3 regions of the Paraburkholderia sp. BL17N1 genome follow, and region 3 is predicted to be linked to each of the others. Evidence: predicted binding sites of a transcription regulator. Region 3 holds the regulator's gene; each other region holds the start of a gene.
The links. Region 3 encodes HrcA, which represses chaperone genes, less so after heat shock. Its sites were predicted from a motif close to TTAGCACTCNNNNNNNNNGAGTGCTAA; they were not measured.
Positions count from the first base shown of each region.

Region 1: rpoH (RNA polymerase sigma factor RpoH) is a predicted target of HrcA. The motif match lies at 2,828-2,854, and genes of this name have one in related genera.
Region 2: groES (co-chaperone GroES) is a predicted target of HrcA. The motif match lies at 3,327-3,353, and genes of this name have one in related genera.

Region 1 is NZ_RBIW01000001.1:971,653-976,452, reverse strand. It holds gene B0G82_RS04170 (cytochrome ubiquinol oxidase subunit I) at 1-1,241, opposite strand, end outside; gene cydP (cytochrome oxidase putative small subunit CydP) at 1,231-1,491, opposite strand; gene rpoH (RNA polymerase sigma factor RpoH) at 1,831-2,766, opposite strand; gene B0G82_RS04155 (acyloxyacyl hydrolase) at 3,130-3,693, shown strand; gene B0G82_RS04150 (nuclear transport factor 2 family protein) at 3,736-4,119, shown strand; partial or broken gene B0G82_RS04145 (2-isopropylmalate synthase) at 4,311-4,800, opposite strand, start outside.
Region 2 is NZ_RBIW01000001.1:558,350-563,149, reverse strand. It holds gene B0G82_RS02455 (methyl-accepting chemotaxis protein) at 1-925, opposite strand, end outside; gene B0G82_RS02450 (GNAT family N-acetyltransferase) at 1,381-1,818, shown strand; gene B0G82_RS02445 (GNAT family N-acetyltransferase) at 1,903-2,481, opposite strand; gene groES (co-chaperone GroES) at 3,426-3,716, shown strand; gene groL (chaperonin GroEL) at 3,772-4,800, shown strand, end outside.
Region 3 is NZ_RBIW01000001.1:716,029-720,828, forward strand. It holds gene B0G82_RS03100 (RNA-binding S4 domain-containing protein) at 1-99, opposite strand, end outside; gene hemH (ferrochelatase) at 108-1,178, opposite strand; gene hrcA (heat-inducible transcriptional repressor HrcA) at 1,364-2,383, opposite strand; gene B0G82_RS03115 (NAD kinase) at 2,714-3,616, shown strand; gene recN (DNA repair protein RecN) at 3,688-4,800, shown strand, end outside.

The sequences.
Region 1 (4,800 bases), 260 kb from region 3:
GCGCAGAACCAGAACGCCAGCACGAAGGTGGCGAGGAACAGAATGCCCAGACCCACCATCAGCCGGAACGAGAAGAACACGGGCGCCACAGGCGGGATCGTTTTCTTCGCGGCCTGGGCGATCTGATCCGGCGTGGCGTCGGTGACGTTCGCGGTGAACTGCTTGAGCATCAGGCCGTAGCCGAGATCCTGCTTGTGCGCGTCGAAGGCGGCTTTGGCTTCGTCGGTGATGTCGCCTTGCTTGAGTTTCTGCAGGGCGGCGTAGGCCAGCATGCCGTTCTTGATGCGCACCTCGTTGCGCGCCATCAAGTCCTTCAGGCCGACCACGGGTTCATCTAGTGAGCGTGTTGCGATCAGGCCGAGCGCGTACGGAATCTTGATGGCGTAGTCGGTGCGCTCTTCCTTCTGATTCGGAATCCCGATGATCGTGAAGGGAGCCGGCGCGGGCGCGGTTTCCCATTCGGATTCGATCGCGGCCAGTTTGACCTGCTGGACTTCGCCGGTACGGTAGCCGGATTCGTCGCCGAGCACGATCACGCATAACGTCGACGCCAAACCGAAGCCGGCGGCAATCGCGAACGAGCGCAACGCGAATTCGGTGTCGCGGCGCTTGAGCAGATACCACGACGACACGCCGAGCACGAACATCGACGCCGTCACATAGCCCGCCGACACGGTATGCACGAACTTGACCTGCGCGACCGGATTGAACAGCACGGAGAAGATGCTATCGAGCTCCATGCGCATGGTCTGGTAGTTGAAGGTCGCGCCGACCGGATTGTTCATCCAGCCATTGGCCACCAGAATCCACAGCGCCGACAGGTTCGAGCCGAGCGCAACGAGAAACGTGACGAACACATGCTGGACCTTCGAGAGCCGTTTCCAGCCAAAGAAGAACAGCCCGACGAAGGTCGACTCGAGAAAGAAAGCCATCAGGCCTTCGACCGCGAGCGGCACGCCGAAAATGTCGCCTACATAGTGCGAGTAGTAAGACCAGTTGGTGCCGAACTGAAATTCCAGCGTGAGACCGGTGGTCACGCCCATCGCAAAATTAATGCCGAACAGCTTGCCCCAGAACTGGGTCATGTCTTTGTAGATCTGCTTGCCGGTCATCACATAGACCGACTCCATGATGACAAGCAGCCAGGACAGGCCGAGCGTGAGCGGGACGAACAGAAAGTGGTAAAGCGCGGTGATGGCGAACTGGAGGCGCGACAGTTCTACGACTTCGCTAACGGGCATGTGGATCACCTTGGGACGGATGCGAGGCAGGCACGGACAGCAGCGCCTGCGCGACTTGCTCAGGCGGCAGCGACATGTGCTCCGCCTGCGGATGATTGAAGAACGTGTACTTGAGCGCCATCAGCAGTACGAATTTGATGGCGAGGACGATGGCGATATCCCGCGCCAACGTCGGACCGCGCACCCAGCCATGGAACCGTTGGCGCAGGCTCCGGCGGCGGGTGGTGCTGCGATTGAGGGCTGTGGTCATGATCGGTAGAAGGCAACTTCACACCGGCGAATCCGGCTGGCGCCAGACCGCGTCAGCGGTCGGGCGAGTGCATCCCGATTCTAGGAGTAGAACCTCGCGCGCAACAGTTCGGAACTGCGGCATTGGGTCGCGAGACTTGCCCCGTTCAACCAGTATTGCTATCTGGTTTGTGATACGTCAAGAAACGCATGTCGCTTGTGGATGTTCTTGAGCGAAGGCGGGCGTGCGCGAACAAGCCGCGGCGTGGGCGAAAAAAAGCCCCGCCGTCTTGCGAGGGCGGGGCTTGGCAGCTTTGCTGCCGCGCGCCGGACGAACCGGCATGCTGACAATTTTCAAGCGTTAAGCGTATTCGGTGAGCGCGCCGCGCATCTTCTTCATAGCGCTCGCCTCGATCTGGCGAATACGTTCGGCGGACACGCCGAATTCGTCGGCCAGTTCGTGCAGCGTGGAGCCGCCCGAACCGTCGTCTTCCACCTTCAGCCAACGTGCCTCGATGATGCGGCGGCTGCGGGCGTCAAGTGCGTCCAGCGCGCTCGCAATACCGTCGCTTTGCAGCTTGTCGCGCTGACGCGAAGCCAGCACGGCGGTCGGTTCGCTATGCGAGTCAGCCAGATAGGCGATCGGCGCGTACGCTTCTTCACCGTCTTCGACCTGGCCTTCCAGCGCAATATCGCCGCCGGACAGACGCGTTTCCATTTCGGAGACTTCTTCGCGCTTCACGTTCAACTCTTTGGCCAGATCGTCGATCTGGTCCGGCGTGAACGCGCCCAGCCCTTGCTTGTGGCTGCGCAGGTTGAAGAACAGTTTGCGCTGCGCCTTGGTGGTGGCGACCTTCACCATCCGCCAGTTGCGCAGAATGTATTCGTGGATCTCAGCCTTGATCCAGTGCATGGCGTACGACACGAGGCGCACGTTCTGCTCCGGATCGAAGCGCTTCACGGCCTTCATCAGGCCGATATTGCCTTCCTGGATCAGGTCGGCGTGCGGCAGTCCATAGCCCAGATAGTTGCGCGCGATCGACACGACCAGCCGCAAGTGCGACAGGACGAGACGGCGCGCGGACTCGAGGTTGTCCTGCTCGCGAAATTCGGTGGCGAACTGGCGTTCTTCCGCCGGCGTCAGCATCGGAATCCGATTTACGGCCTGGATGTAGGCGTCGATATTGCCCAGTTGACCGGGCAGCAGCGAGGAATGCGAGAGCGCCAGTGCACCTGCCGAAGCGGCCTTAGCCGACGACGGGCTCAAAGTACTCGGAAGGGTCATTGCATGGCTCACGTAGGAAACTCCTTTGGAATCAGACAAAAGCTTATTCAGGTAACGACTCCAGCGTTGGATGTTAGCACTCTGAATTGCCGAGTGCTAATACTTAGAGGGCGTAGGGGCATCCAAGTTCCGCAAATTCCTATTGAAATTCACGAATCAATAGCCATGGTACACCGCTTCAGCCGGCTCTGTGCTAGACGTAGAATTTACCTAACAGACTGCCTACATCGTTATAAATACCTGATTTTTGCCAAATTTGAAGTGACTAATTGCGGAAAGTCAGCTTTCTTCATGCGATCCGCTAAATTGAGATTCACCTTAGAATACGCAAAACAGTTACAGATTGTTCAGCGTTCCACGGAACCCAGGTGTTAGATGAACAACAAAAAGAATGCTTTGCGTGGTCTGACTCTAAAAATCTTCGCCGGATCGTTGATTTTAGGGGCTTCAGGTTTGGCCTCGGCCGATCAGTGGGGCGTGCAGGTTGCAGGCGGTCTTGGCGACCATCACGTCCGGAAGCTCGACCTTGGGGTGGTCTGGGACCCCAATCTGACCTGGTGGCAAATTGGCGACTGGCACTTCGCGCTGATCGGCGAAGCGCACGTGGCCTGGTGGCATACCGATGAAAGTGACGAGCACCGCAATATCGGCGAATTCGGCGTCACGCCGTTTATCCGCTTCATTCGCGGCACGGGCTCGATCCGTCCCTTCGTGGAAGCGGGTGTTGGTGTGCGACTTCTTACGCATGCCCGCATCTCTTCTGACTACACCTATGCCACGGCGTTCCAATTTGCGCCAACAGCCGGCGCGGGCGTGCAGTTCGGCAGCCACCAGCAGTACCAGGCGGGCTATCGCTTCCAGCATGTTTCCAACGGCGGTATCAAAGAGCCGAATCCTGGTATAAATTTCCACCAGCTATATCTGCAATACAACTTCTGACAACCGTGGCCACGTTGGCTCACCGGTGCAAGGGGCTGAGCGATGGCAGCAAAGATTATCGAAGCGGTTCGCGAACTCGAGCGAGAGCGCTTTCGGGCGATGGTCGACGGCGACGGGCCCTCGCTCGACGCCCTGCTCGCGGACAACGTGAGCTACGTTCACACGAACGGCAAGCGGGAAACCAAACGGCAGTTCATCGACGGGATTACCACGGGCCGCCGCCGCTATCGGCAGATCGAGATTCAGTCGCAAGAGGTGCTGCCGGTCGGGCGCGAGATCTGCGTGATAACCGGTCGCGCGCTGATCGAAATGGAGGCGAACAACGGGGCGCTGCTGTTTCCGATCGCCTACACGGCGATTCATATGCAGGAAGACGGCCGTTGGCGCCTGATCGCCTGGCAGGCCACGCGTTGCGCAATCGAGTGAGCCTTGTGAGCTCATTCTGTCGAGCCGGCGGCGCCTTGTGAGCGGGCCGCTCCGATTGACGCGAGCGCTCGCGCATCGTGTTTGCGTCGGTTTGCCTCACGTCGGCCTGATTCTCAGGCGGCGACGCTTTCCTGATCCAAACCGCTCCATTCGCGTCGATCCGGCGCGCCGGTTTCTGCCACTTTGAGCACCTGCGCCGCGACGCCTTGCCGCTCCGCGTTCTTCGCCCGCATCACCGCTTCGCCTGCATATGGATGGCGTGGATGCACCGGCAACTGATTGCAGCGCTCCGCCATGAGCCGGACCGCCTCCATATCGGAGAAATCGAGCCCCGTATCGACACCCTGCGCATCCAGATTCATCGCCAGCGCGACGAGATCGACGTTGCCGGTGCGCTCGCCGTTGCCGAACAGGCAGCCTTCGACGCGGTCCGCGCCCGCCAGCAGCGCCAGTTCCGCGGCGGCCACCGCGGTGCCGCGATCGTTATGCGGATGCACCGACAGCACGATGCTGTCGCGATAGCCAAGATTGCGATGCATCCATTCGATCTGATCGGCGAAAGCATTCGGCGTCGCCACCTCCACGCTCGCGGGCAGGTTGACGATCATTTTGTGATCACGCGTGGGGCGCCACGTCTGCGCGACCGCGTCGCACACTTCGCGTGCAAACGGCAATTCGGTC
Region 2 (4,800 bases), 160 kb from region 3:
TTTCCTGCAGTGAAGCCGCCTGCTGTTCCGTGCGGGAAGAAAGATCGACGTTGCCAGATGCGATCTGGCTCGAACCGGTGGCAATGCTGTCCGCGGAGGCGCGAACCTGGCCGATCAGACGCACGAGGCTTGCCTGCATCTCGCCCATCGAGGCCAGCACGCTCCCGGCAGGCGCATTGTTCGCCCCCAGCACGGGGCTCAGATCCCCACCAGCCACGCGCTGGGTGACTTCGCCCAGTGCGGCCGGCTCCGCGCCGAGAGCACGCGTCAAACTGCGGGTAATCAGCACACCAGCCAGCGCCGCGGCCAAGGCCGCCGCCAGGCAAATGGCGATCAACACATTCCTTTGGCTGGCGTAGTGCTCGGCCGCTTCCTGCACCAACTGCGACTCAACGCTATTGGCGTAGTCCGCGTAAGCCTGCGTCGCCTTGACCAATGCAGCGAGCAGTGGCCGGCATTCGTCATTCATCTTCGTGATGGCTGCGTCATGCTTGCCGTTCAAAGCAAGGTCGACGATAGCCGACGCAACCGGTCCGTAAAGCGATTCGACACGATTGATCTCGGCCACGAGCTCGCGCGCCTTAGCGGTCACGTCGCTGGCATTGGCGACCATCTCGTTAAGCTTTCGAAGGCGGTTGGCGACGGTTTCGTGGGCCTGCGTCACCGCAGCTTTTTCAATCGCCAGATCCTCCGGCTTCGTCACCAGCACCAGATTGCGAGCGGCGATAGCCCGTTGGTCAACGGCGGTCCGAACGCCCACGACCATGTCTCCGCCGGCGTTGACGCCCGAGATGTAACCTGAGAACTGGTCATTGGAATCGCTCAATGCCTTTAACGAAATGCCTGAGACCACAAGAACCAGCGCGGCTAGTACGCCGAACGCCCACGTGAGTCTGGCTTTCACTGACAGCTGATTAAAGTTCATGTTTCGATTCCACTGAAAGCGTAGTAAATAAGGACGATGGCGGATCGCTGCCGCGCTAACGCCCTCGAAGATGCTGGAGTGCGGGATGTTCTTGTTCAACGGATAAATCAGTCACCCGCATCAGGTACTACGGCTATAAGGCAAAGATCCTGAAGGGCGAGGTTCCCCAGGTAGCGACTCGCAAACGTTCTCGCGCTATTGTTTTTTTTAATGAAGGAAGCATCTTGTTAGGCTCGCAGACGACAGCAAGCGGGTAGATTTTTGTCTGATGATTAATCTGAGTGACTGCAGGCCGCCATTCGTTCATAAGCTGTACCAACGAAATGAGCTATCGATTGCTTTGAATGGACGCGATCGCGGAAATGGGAAGCGTCGGGCCTCTCTTTCGAACCTGCTAACTGCCGGTCCTGTCGTGACTCGACTGACCGGATTGGATTGGTTGCGGTCCGCTCGCGATGTGTGATTTGAAATTTCTCGCGCGCGTCGGTATCTGTGCGGATGCCGCCACAGAATTCGCCCGCGACAAGCCGCACTGGCTCTCCAGCCTGCAAGGAGAAGATCGAGCAGCGTTCCTTGCTGAGCTTGGCAGCAAAGCCGTCGGCTTCATTACGATTCAGGTGGTGAAGCCGATAAGCCCGTTATTGCAGCCGATCGTCGCTGGTCGCATCGGCTCCGTCGCGGTCTCAGAACAAATCAGAGGACGCGGGGTCGGCAGCTCTCTTATCAAACTCGCAGAAGAGTGGGCGCGGAACCAAGGTGCCACGGATATCAGACTAGCCGTTTGGGAATTTAACGAACAGGCAGTCAATCTGTACCAGGAACTTGGCTACGAGATTCGCGCGTTCGAGATGGGAAAGCGGATTCGGACCTTGGTGGATGTTCCGAACGCGTGAGCCGGCGACCGGCGACCCCTGATGGCACCGGGTGCTTTAAGCCCACGGAAATCGAAAGGTCGGAGCGAAGGCTGCAAGACTGGTTTAACGTTCTGGAATTTGGTTGATTAGCGATGTGAGCACGTGGTCGGCCCATACTCCATTGATCCTTAGATAGGACCGAGCCAAGCCTTCACGCTCGAACCCTAGCCGTTTTAATAGTTGTTCGCTACGAAAATTTTCGGGCCTAAAATTCGCCATTATTCTGTGCAACCCAATTTCGTCAAAGATATAAGTAATGGCAGACGTCAATGCTTCGTACATCAGACCTTGTCCTTCAAACCGCTTTGCAAGCGAAAATCCAAGATGACATGCCTGAAAGGGCCCGCGCACGATGTTCGTGAAGTTGCAATCACCGACTATTTCGCCGGTTCCCGACGAAATGAGAAGGAGATGCACCGCGACTCCCGAACTGTTGTTATGCGCCATTGTCGACAGCCGGTGACAAATGGATTCAGTGTCGAAGAAGCTTTCGTCTCGAAGCGGTTCCCAAGGCTGTAGGTGAGCGCGATTTTCAATGGAGTATTCCCGCAACTCATGCGTGAACTGCTCACATGCCGGCACAAGTTTCAGGCGTGCCGTTGAAATTTCCCGCGGTAGTACGTCGATGTGAACACTCGTCACTGGGGCTCTCCGTTGAAAACGCGGGAGAGTATGTTTAGTCAGAAATTCTTCGTCAACAATTCGACTGGCGACAAGTGACTCAATGTCCGCTCTGGGAAAAGCCAAGAGCGTTGTCTGTCAACGGCCGCGATGTATGAAGCCGACTCACGGATTGACTCCTCAAGGGATCAATCATTGACGGTCTCCGGAACGGCCACGCGTTTTACTACTCGACCGACCTCTCAATATCCGGCCTCGAAATTCTGCCATCGAGCGATGACGAACTGGTGACGCACATGAATGAAAGGCGCGGCCACAATCTATCCCAGCTGTCTGAACTTGTGGCGATAGTGAGTTTGCCCAGCTCAACGGGGAAGCGTGATGCTGGTGAATCGTTTGAAGCCGCTATGGAAGAGGTAGTGAAGCGGGCTTGTCCAGCGACTCCTTTACGCCGTCGTTTCGCATGGCCAGGTGATGAATTGATCGAACATCTGAATCCAGAGCGGCTGCACGACGAGAGCGATAGGGTCGCGGGCTGCACGGTGTTTTTCGAATTCCCAGACCATTGCGGAAGGGGGCGATCCTTTCTTGGGGGTTTACCCTTGAACGAATGTTGACCACTTGGTTTTGCGAGGCGGCTTCGCCAGAAACGGCTAGGTTTCGTAGCAGCGTTCACAACCCGTGTATCACGGCGGCCCCAGTTCTAACTCGTTGTTTCTTATGGAAAGTGTGCGCCGTTGCGGTGTCCGGGCGCACAGTCGTCGGTTCAAACTTAAGCGAACAAAGTTCAAAGTTAAGCGAATCTCGACACGAATCTTGATAACCGCACCATCCCTTCTTGAATTTGTCACCACCCGTCCATATAATTAGCACTCGCTGCACGAGAGTGCTAACAACATCGCCGGTTGGCTCCGCCAGCCGGGTTTTCTCAGCGTTCTTCAGTCTCAATCAAGAGAGGAGTATGTATGAACCTTCGTCCTTTGCATGATCGCGTGATCGTCAAACGTCTGGATCAAGAAACCAAGACCGCGTCGGGCATCGTGATCCCCGAAGCCGCAGCAGAAAAGCCGGATCAAGGCGAAATTCTGGCAGTCGGTCCGGGCAAGCGTGACGACAAGGGCGCGGCAATCGCGCTCGACGTGAAGGTGGGTGACCGCGTTCTGTTCGGTAAATACGCAGGCCAGACCGTTAAGGTCGACGGCAACGAACTGCTCGTGATGCGCGAAGAAGACATCATGGCCGTGGTGCAGAAGTAAGCGGCAAGTCGCTGCTTTTCCCGGTCGTATCTTAAAGAATTCAAGGAGTTAGAAGATGGCAGCTAAAGACGTCGTATTCGGTGATTCCGCCCGTGCCAAGATGGTTGAAGGCGTGAATATCCTCGCGAACGCTGTGAAGGTCACGCTGGGCCCGAAGGGTCGCAACGTTGTCCTGGAACGCAGCTTCGGCGGCCCGACGGTCACGAAGGACGGTGTGTCGGTCGCGAAAGAGATCGAACTGAAAGACAAGCTCCAGAACATGGGCGCGCAAATGGTCAAGGAAGTGGCTTCCAAGACCAGCGACAACGCAGGTGACGGCACCACGACCGCAACGGTCCTGGCTCAGTCGATCGTCCGCGAAGGCATGAAGTACGTTGCATCGGGCATGAACCCGATGGACCTGAAGCGCGGTATCGACAAGGCTGTGACGGCCGCAATCGAAGAACTGCGCAAGATCAGCAAGCCGTGCACGACCAACAAGGAAATCGCACAAGTCGGCGCGATTTCGGCGAACAGCGACTCGTCGATCGGCGATCGTATCGCTGAAGCGATGGACAAGGTCGGCAAGGAAGGCGTCATCACGGTTGAAGACGGCAAGTCGCTGCAAGACGAGCTGGACGTGGTCGAAGGTATGCAATTCGACCGCGGCTACCTGTCGCCGTACTTCATCAACAACCCGGACAAGCAAGTCGCCGTGCTCGAAAACCCGTTCGTGCTGCTGCACGACAAGAAGGTGTCGAACATCCGTGATCTGCTGCCGGTACTGGAACAGGTCGCCAAGGCTGGCCGTCCGCTGCTGATCATCGCGGAAGACGTCGAAGGCGAAGCGCTGGCTACGCTGGTGGTGAACAACATCCGCGGCATCCTGAAGACTGTTGCTGTCAAGGCTCCGGGCTTCGGCGATCGTCGTAAGGCCATGCTGGAAGACATCGCGATCCTGACCGGCGGTCAAGTCATCGCTGAAGAAACCGGCCTGACGCTCGAAAAGGCAACGCTGGCTGAACTGGGTCAAGCGAAGCGTATCGAAGTGGGCAAGGAAAACACCACGATCATCGACGGCGCTGGCGAAGCAGCCACCATCGAA
Region 3 (4,800 bases):
GTCCGCCGCGAGCGAGCGCGTCTTGAAGAAGCGCGCCGCCCAGAGCCATTTGTCGATGCGCAACTTCGCGCCCGGGTCAGTTGCAATCCTGTAGTTCATGAGCCGGGTCAAGCTCCTGTCGTATGTGGCACCGGCAACGCCTGAACTGGCCAGCCCTGCAGGTTCTGCGCAACGATTTCGCCCAGTGCGGCGATCCACGCCTGCGAGGCATTGAGGCAGGGAATCCGATGAAAATCCTTGCCGCCCGCATGGAGGAATTCGTCGCGCACTTCCATGCCGATTTCCTCAATGGTTTCAAGGCAATCGGCCGTGAAGCCTGGACAGAACACGTCGGCGCGCCGCACGCCCGCCGCACCCAGTTCCTTCAACGTGGGCGCCGTGTACGGCTGCAACCATTCGGCCTTGCCGAAACGCGACTGGAACGTGATCCGGCATTCCACCTGCGTCAGTTCGAGCGCCTGCATCAGCAGCGCGCCGGTTTGCTGACATTGCTCGTGGTAAGGGTCGCCGAGATCCAGCGTGCGCTTGGGCACCCCGTGGAAACTCAGCACCAGCTTGTCGCCCGCGGCGAAATCCGGCCGGCCGTGCTGATGCCAGTAGTGATGCACCTGGGCGGCAAGCGCCGCAATGTAGGCCGGATGATCGGCGTACTGGCGCACCGTGCGGATTTCCGGCTGATTGCGCATGCGCTTGAGCGCCGAAAAGGCGTCGTCGAACGCGGTGGCGGTGGTCGAGGACGAGTACTGCGGATACATGGGCATCAACAGTACGCGCTCGGCGCCCGCCAGCTTGAGCTGGTTCAGCATGGCCGGGATACCCGGTGTGCCATAGCGCATCGCGTAGTCGACCAGCACTGTGTAGTCATTCAGTTGCAACAGATGGCGCAGGCCTTCCACCTGCTTTTCTGTATGAACGCGCAGCGGCGAGCCCTCCGGCATCCACACCGCAGCGTACTTCTTGGCCGAGGCGACGCCCCGAATCGGCAAAATCAGCAACCGCAAAATGATCTGCCAGAGCAGCGCCGGAATTTCGACTACGCGCGGATCGGACAGAAACTGCGCGAGATAGCGGCGTACCGCGCGCGGCGTCGGCGCGTCGGGCGTGCCGAGATTGATCAGCAGCACGGCGACACGGTGTGAACTGGCGTTCTGTGAGGGCCGCTCGAGGTCGAAGCGCATAGGCAGCAAGGCACCGGTGTTGGCGGAGAGTCGGTTGAGGTGGGATTCATTATAGCGGCGCGGTTCATGCACTGGTCCGCCGCACACCCCTGGCCATTCGGCCAATTGGCAAGCCGCGCGCCGTCACGCATTATTTGCAGCAGGAGCAGCAGCCAGCCGCGGCTGCGGCCAGGAGTCGAAGCCGTTTACTGCTGGCTGAGGGTCAGCGAGAGCAGGCGCGCGGTGATATCCACGATCGGGATCACGCGGTTGTAGGCCATGCGGGTCGGCCCGATCACGCCGAGCGTGCCGACGATCTTGCCGTTCACCTCGTACGGCGCGGTGACTACGCTCATTTCCTCGATCGGTACGAGATTCGACTCGCCGCCGATGAAAATCTGCACGCCCGCCGCGTGACTCGACACGTCGAGCAACTGAAGGAGACTGGTTTTTTGATCGAACACATCGAACAGCTTGCGCAAGCGCGCCATGTCCGACGAAAGGTCGGCCACTTCGAGCAGATTGCGCTCGCCGGAAATCAGCACGGTTTCGCCCGTGTCCGATTCGTCCGTGCTGGCCGTGACGGCGGCGTGCATGAGCGTGGTCATGTCGCCGCGCAGTTCGTCGATTTCTTCGCGCAGACGGCGCCGCACGTCGTCGAACGAAAGGCCCGCGAAGTGCGCGTTGATGTAGTTCGAGGCTTCGACCAGTTGCGAGGGCGAGAAGTCGCGCTGAGTTGCCATGATGCGGTTCTGCACGTCGCCTTCGGGCGTCACGATGATCAGCAGAATGCGCTTGTCCGACAAACGCATGAACTCGATCTGCTTGAACACGTGGCTGCGCCGCGGCGTGAGCACCACCCCGGCGAACTGCGACAGGTTGGACAGCACGCTGGCCGCCGCCGCAACGATTTTCTGCGGCTCGCCTGCCTGCAGCGTAGTCTTGACCGTACGCGTCACGGCTTCTTCGTCCGCGGCGGACTCCACGGTGAGCATGGTGTCCACGAACAGGCGGTAACCACGCGGTGTGGGAATGCGGCCCGCGGAAGTATGCGGACTGATCACGAGCCCCAGGTCCTCGAGGTCGGACATCACGTTGCGGATCGTTGCGGGACTCAGTTCGAGGCCCGAATAGCGCGACAACGTGCGCGAGCCGACCGGCTGACCTTCGGCGATGTAGCGCTCGATCAGCGTTTTGAGGAGGGTTTGTGCGCGAGGATCTAGCATGAGGGAAAATTTTAGCTCAATGGCACGACTACCGCGAGCGCTAGGGGCGCCCATCCCTGACGAACGCGCCGCCGTTTGCCAAAGCGGCGCTCTGCCTTCGGTCCGGCCTGCGAGCCGGCGTTCCGCCCGGCGCTTTGCCGACCGCCTTGCGAGCCACCTTCTGGGCGGCCCGGCTGCCGGCACCCCGCCGCACTTTAACCGGCGCACATGTCATCAAGGCTTCACCATTCTAACGACAATCGCGAGATGTGCTGACAGCCCGCGCGCGCCGGCCCGCTACCGGGTCTGTCTGCGGTTCTTTTCAGGCCCTACCTATGGTGTAATGCCGGCATGCAAGTGACCAGCCAGTTCAAGACCGTCGCGCTCGTCGGGCGCAACAACACGCCGGGCATCGCCGAGCCGTTGACCGCGCTCGCCTCGTGCATCGCGAAGCGCGGCTTCGAGATCGTATTCGAAGCCGACACCGCCGCCGAGATCGGCGTGACCGACTATCCGGCGCTGCGTCCCGCCGAGATCGGCGCGCGCGCCGACGTTGCGGTCGTGCTGGGCGGCGACGGCACCATGCTCGGCATCGGCCGCCAGCTGGCGCCATACCGCACGCCGTTGATCGGCATCAACCACGGGCGGCTCGGCTTCATCACCGACATCCCGATCTCCGACATGCGCGAGATCGTGCCGCAAATGCTCTCGGGCAATTTCGAGCGCGAGGAACGCGTGCTGCTCGAAGCGCGCATCATGCGCGGCGGCAATCCGATCTATCACGCGCTCGCCTTCAACGACGTGGTGGTCAACCGCAGCGGCTTCTCGGGCATGGCGGAGCTGCATGTCTCGGTGGACGGCCGCTTCATGTACAACCAGCGCTCGGACGGTCTGATCGTGGCCACGCCCACCGGTTCGACCGCTTATGCGCTGTCGTCGCAAGGGCCGATTCTGCATCCGCAATTGCAAGGTATCGTGCTGGTGCCGATCGCGCCGCATGCGCTGTCGAACCGGCCGATCGTGCTGCCGGACGACTCGAAGGTGAGCATCCAGATTGTTTCCGGGCGCGAAGTGAACGTGAATTTCGACATGCAGTCGTTCACCTCGCTCGAGCTGGGCGACACGATCGAGGTGCGCCGCTCGCGTCATACGGTGCCCATGCTGCATCCGGTCGGCTACAGCTTCTTTACCACGCTGCGCAAGAAGCTGCACTGGAACGAATACCCGTCGCACGAAGAAGATCCCAAGCCCTGAGCGGCAAGAAATCCGGAACGCGAACGCCGCCGCGGCCGAAACCCGAACATCAAGCTCACCAGACGACCTCCATGCTTCGCCACCTCTCGATACGCGACTTCGTCATCGTCGCCGCGCTCGATCTCGAATTCGACAGCGGCTTCACTGTTTTCTCCGGCGAAACCGGCGCCGGCAAGTCGATCCTGATCGACGCGCTGGCGCTCGCGCTCGGCGCGCGCGCCGATGCGAACGTCGTGCGCACCGGCGAAAGCCGCGCCGACATCACCGCGGAGTTCGAGACTCATGCGCAGCTCGAGCAATGGCTCGACGAGCAGGCGCTCGGCACGACCGGCGACGACGGCCATCATGGCGGCACGGTCATGCTGCGGCGCGTGGTGGATGCCAACGGCCGCTCGCGGGCCTTTATCAACGGCACCGCGGCGACGCTCGCGCAGTTGCGTGAGGTCGGCGAAATGCTGGTGGATATTCATGGCCAGCACGCGCACCAATTACTGATGCGTCCCGACGCACAACGCGAACTGTTCGACACCCATGCGGGCCTGTCGGACACCGCGGCAAGCGTCACACGGGCATGGCGCGCGTGGCGCGAAAAGATTCAGGCGGTCGAGCACGCGCAAACGCGCGACCGTGAACTGCAACTCGAACGCGAGCGTCTCGCCTGGCAACTCACTGAACTGGACAAGCTCGCGCCGCAACCGGGCGAGTGGGAAGACGTCAACGCCGAGCACCGGCGGCTGTCGCATTCGGCCAATCTGATCGACGGCGTGCAAGGCGCGCTTGGCGCGCTGTCCGAATCGGACGAGGCGATGATTACGCATCTTGCCTCGATCGTCTCGAAGGTGCGCGATCTGGCGGAGATCGACCCGGCCTTGAACGACGTGCTGGCCGCGCTGGAACCCGCCGAAATCCAGTTGCAGGAAGCGGCTTATTCGCTGAGCCACTACGCGCAAAAGCTCGAACTCGATCCGGAGCGGCTGGCGCAAGTCGAAAAGCGTCTCGACGCGTTGCACTCGGCAGCGCGCAAGTTTCGTCTGCAGCCGGAAACGTTGCCTGAGGAACACGAGGCGCGTCGCGCGCAACTGGCCGCGCTCGACGCGGCCGCCGACCTCGACAGCCTGCACGCCGCCGAAGCCAAGGCCAAGGAAGCCTTCCTGACCGAAGCGAAGAAACTCTCGAAGGCGCGC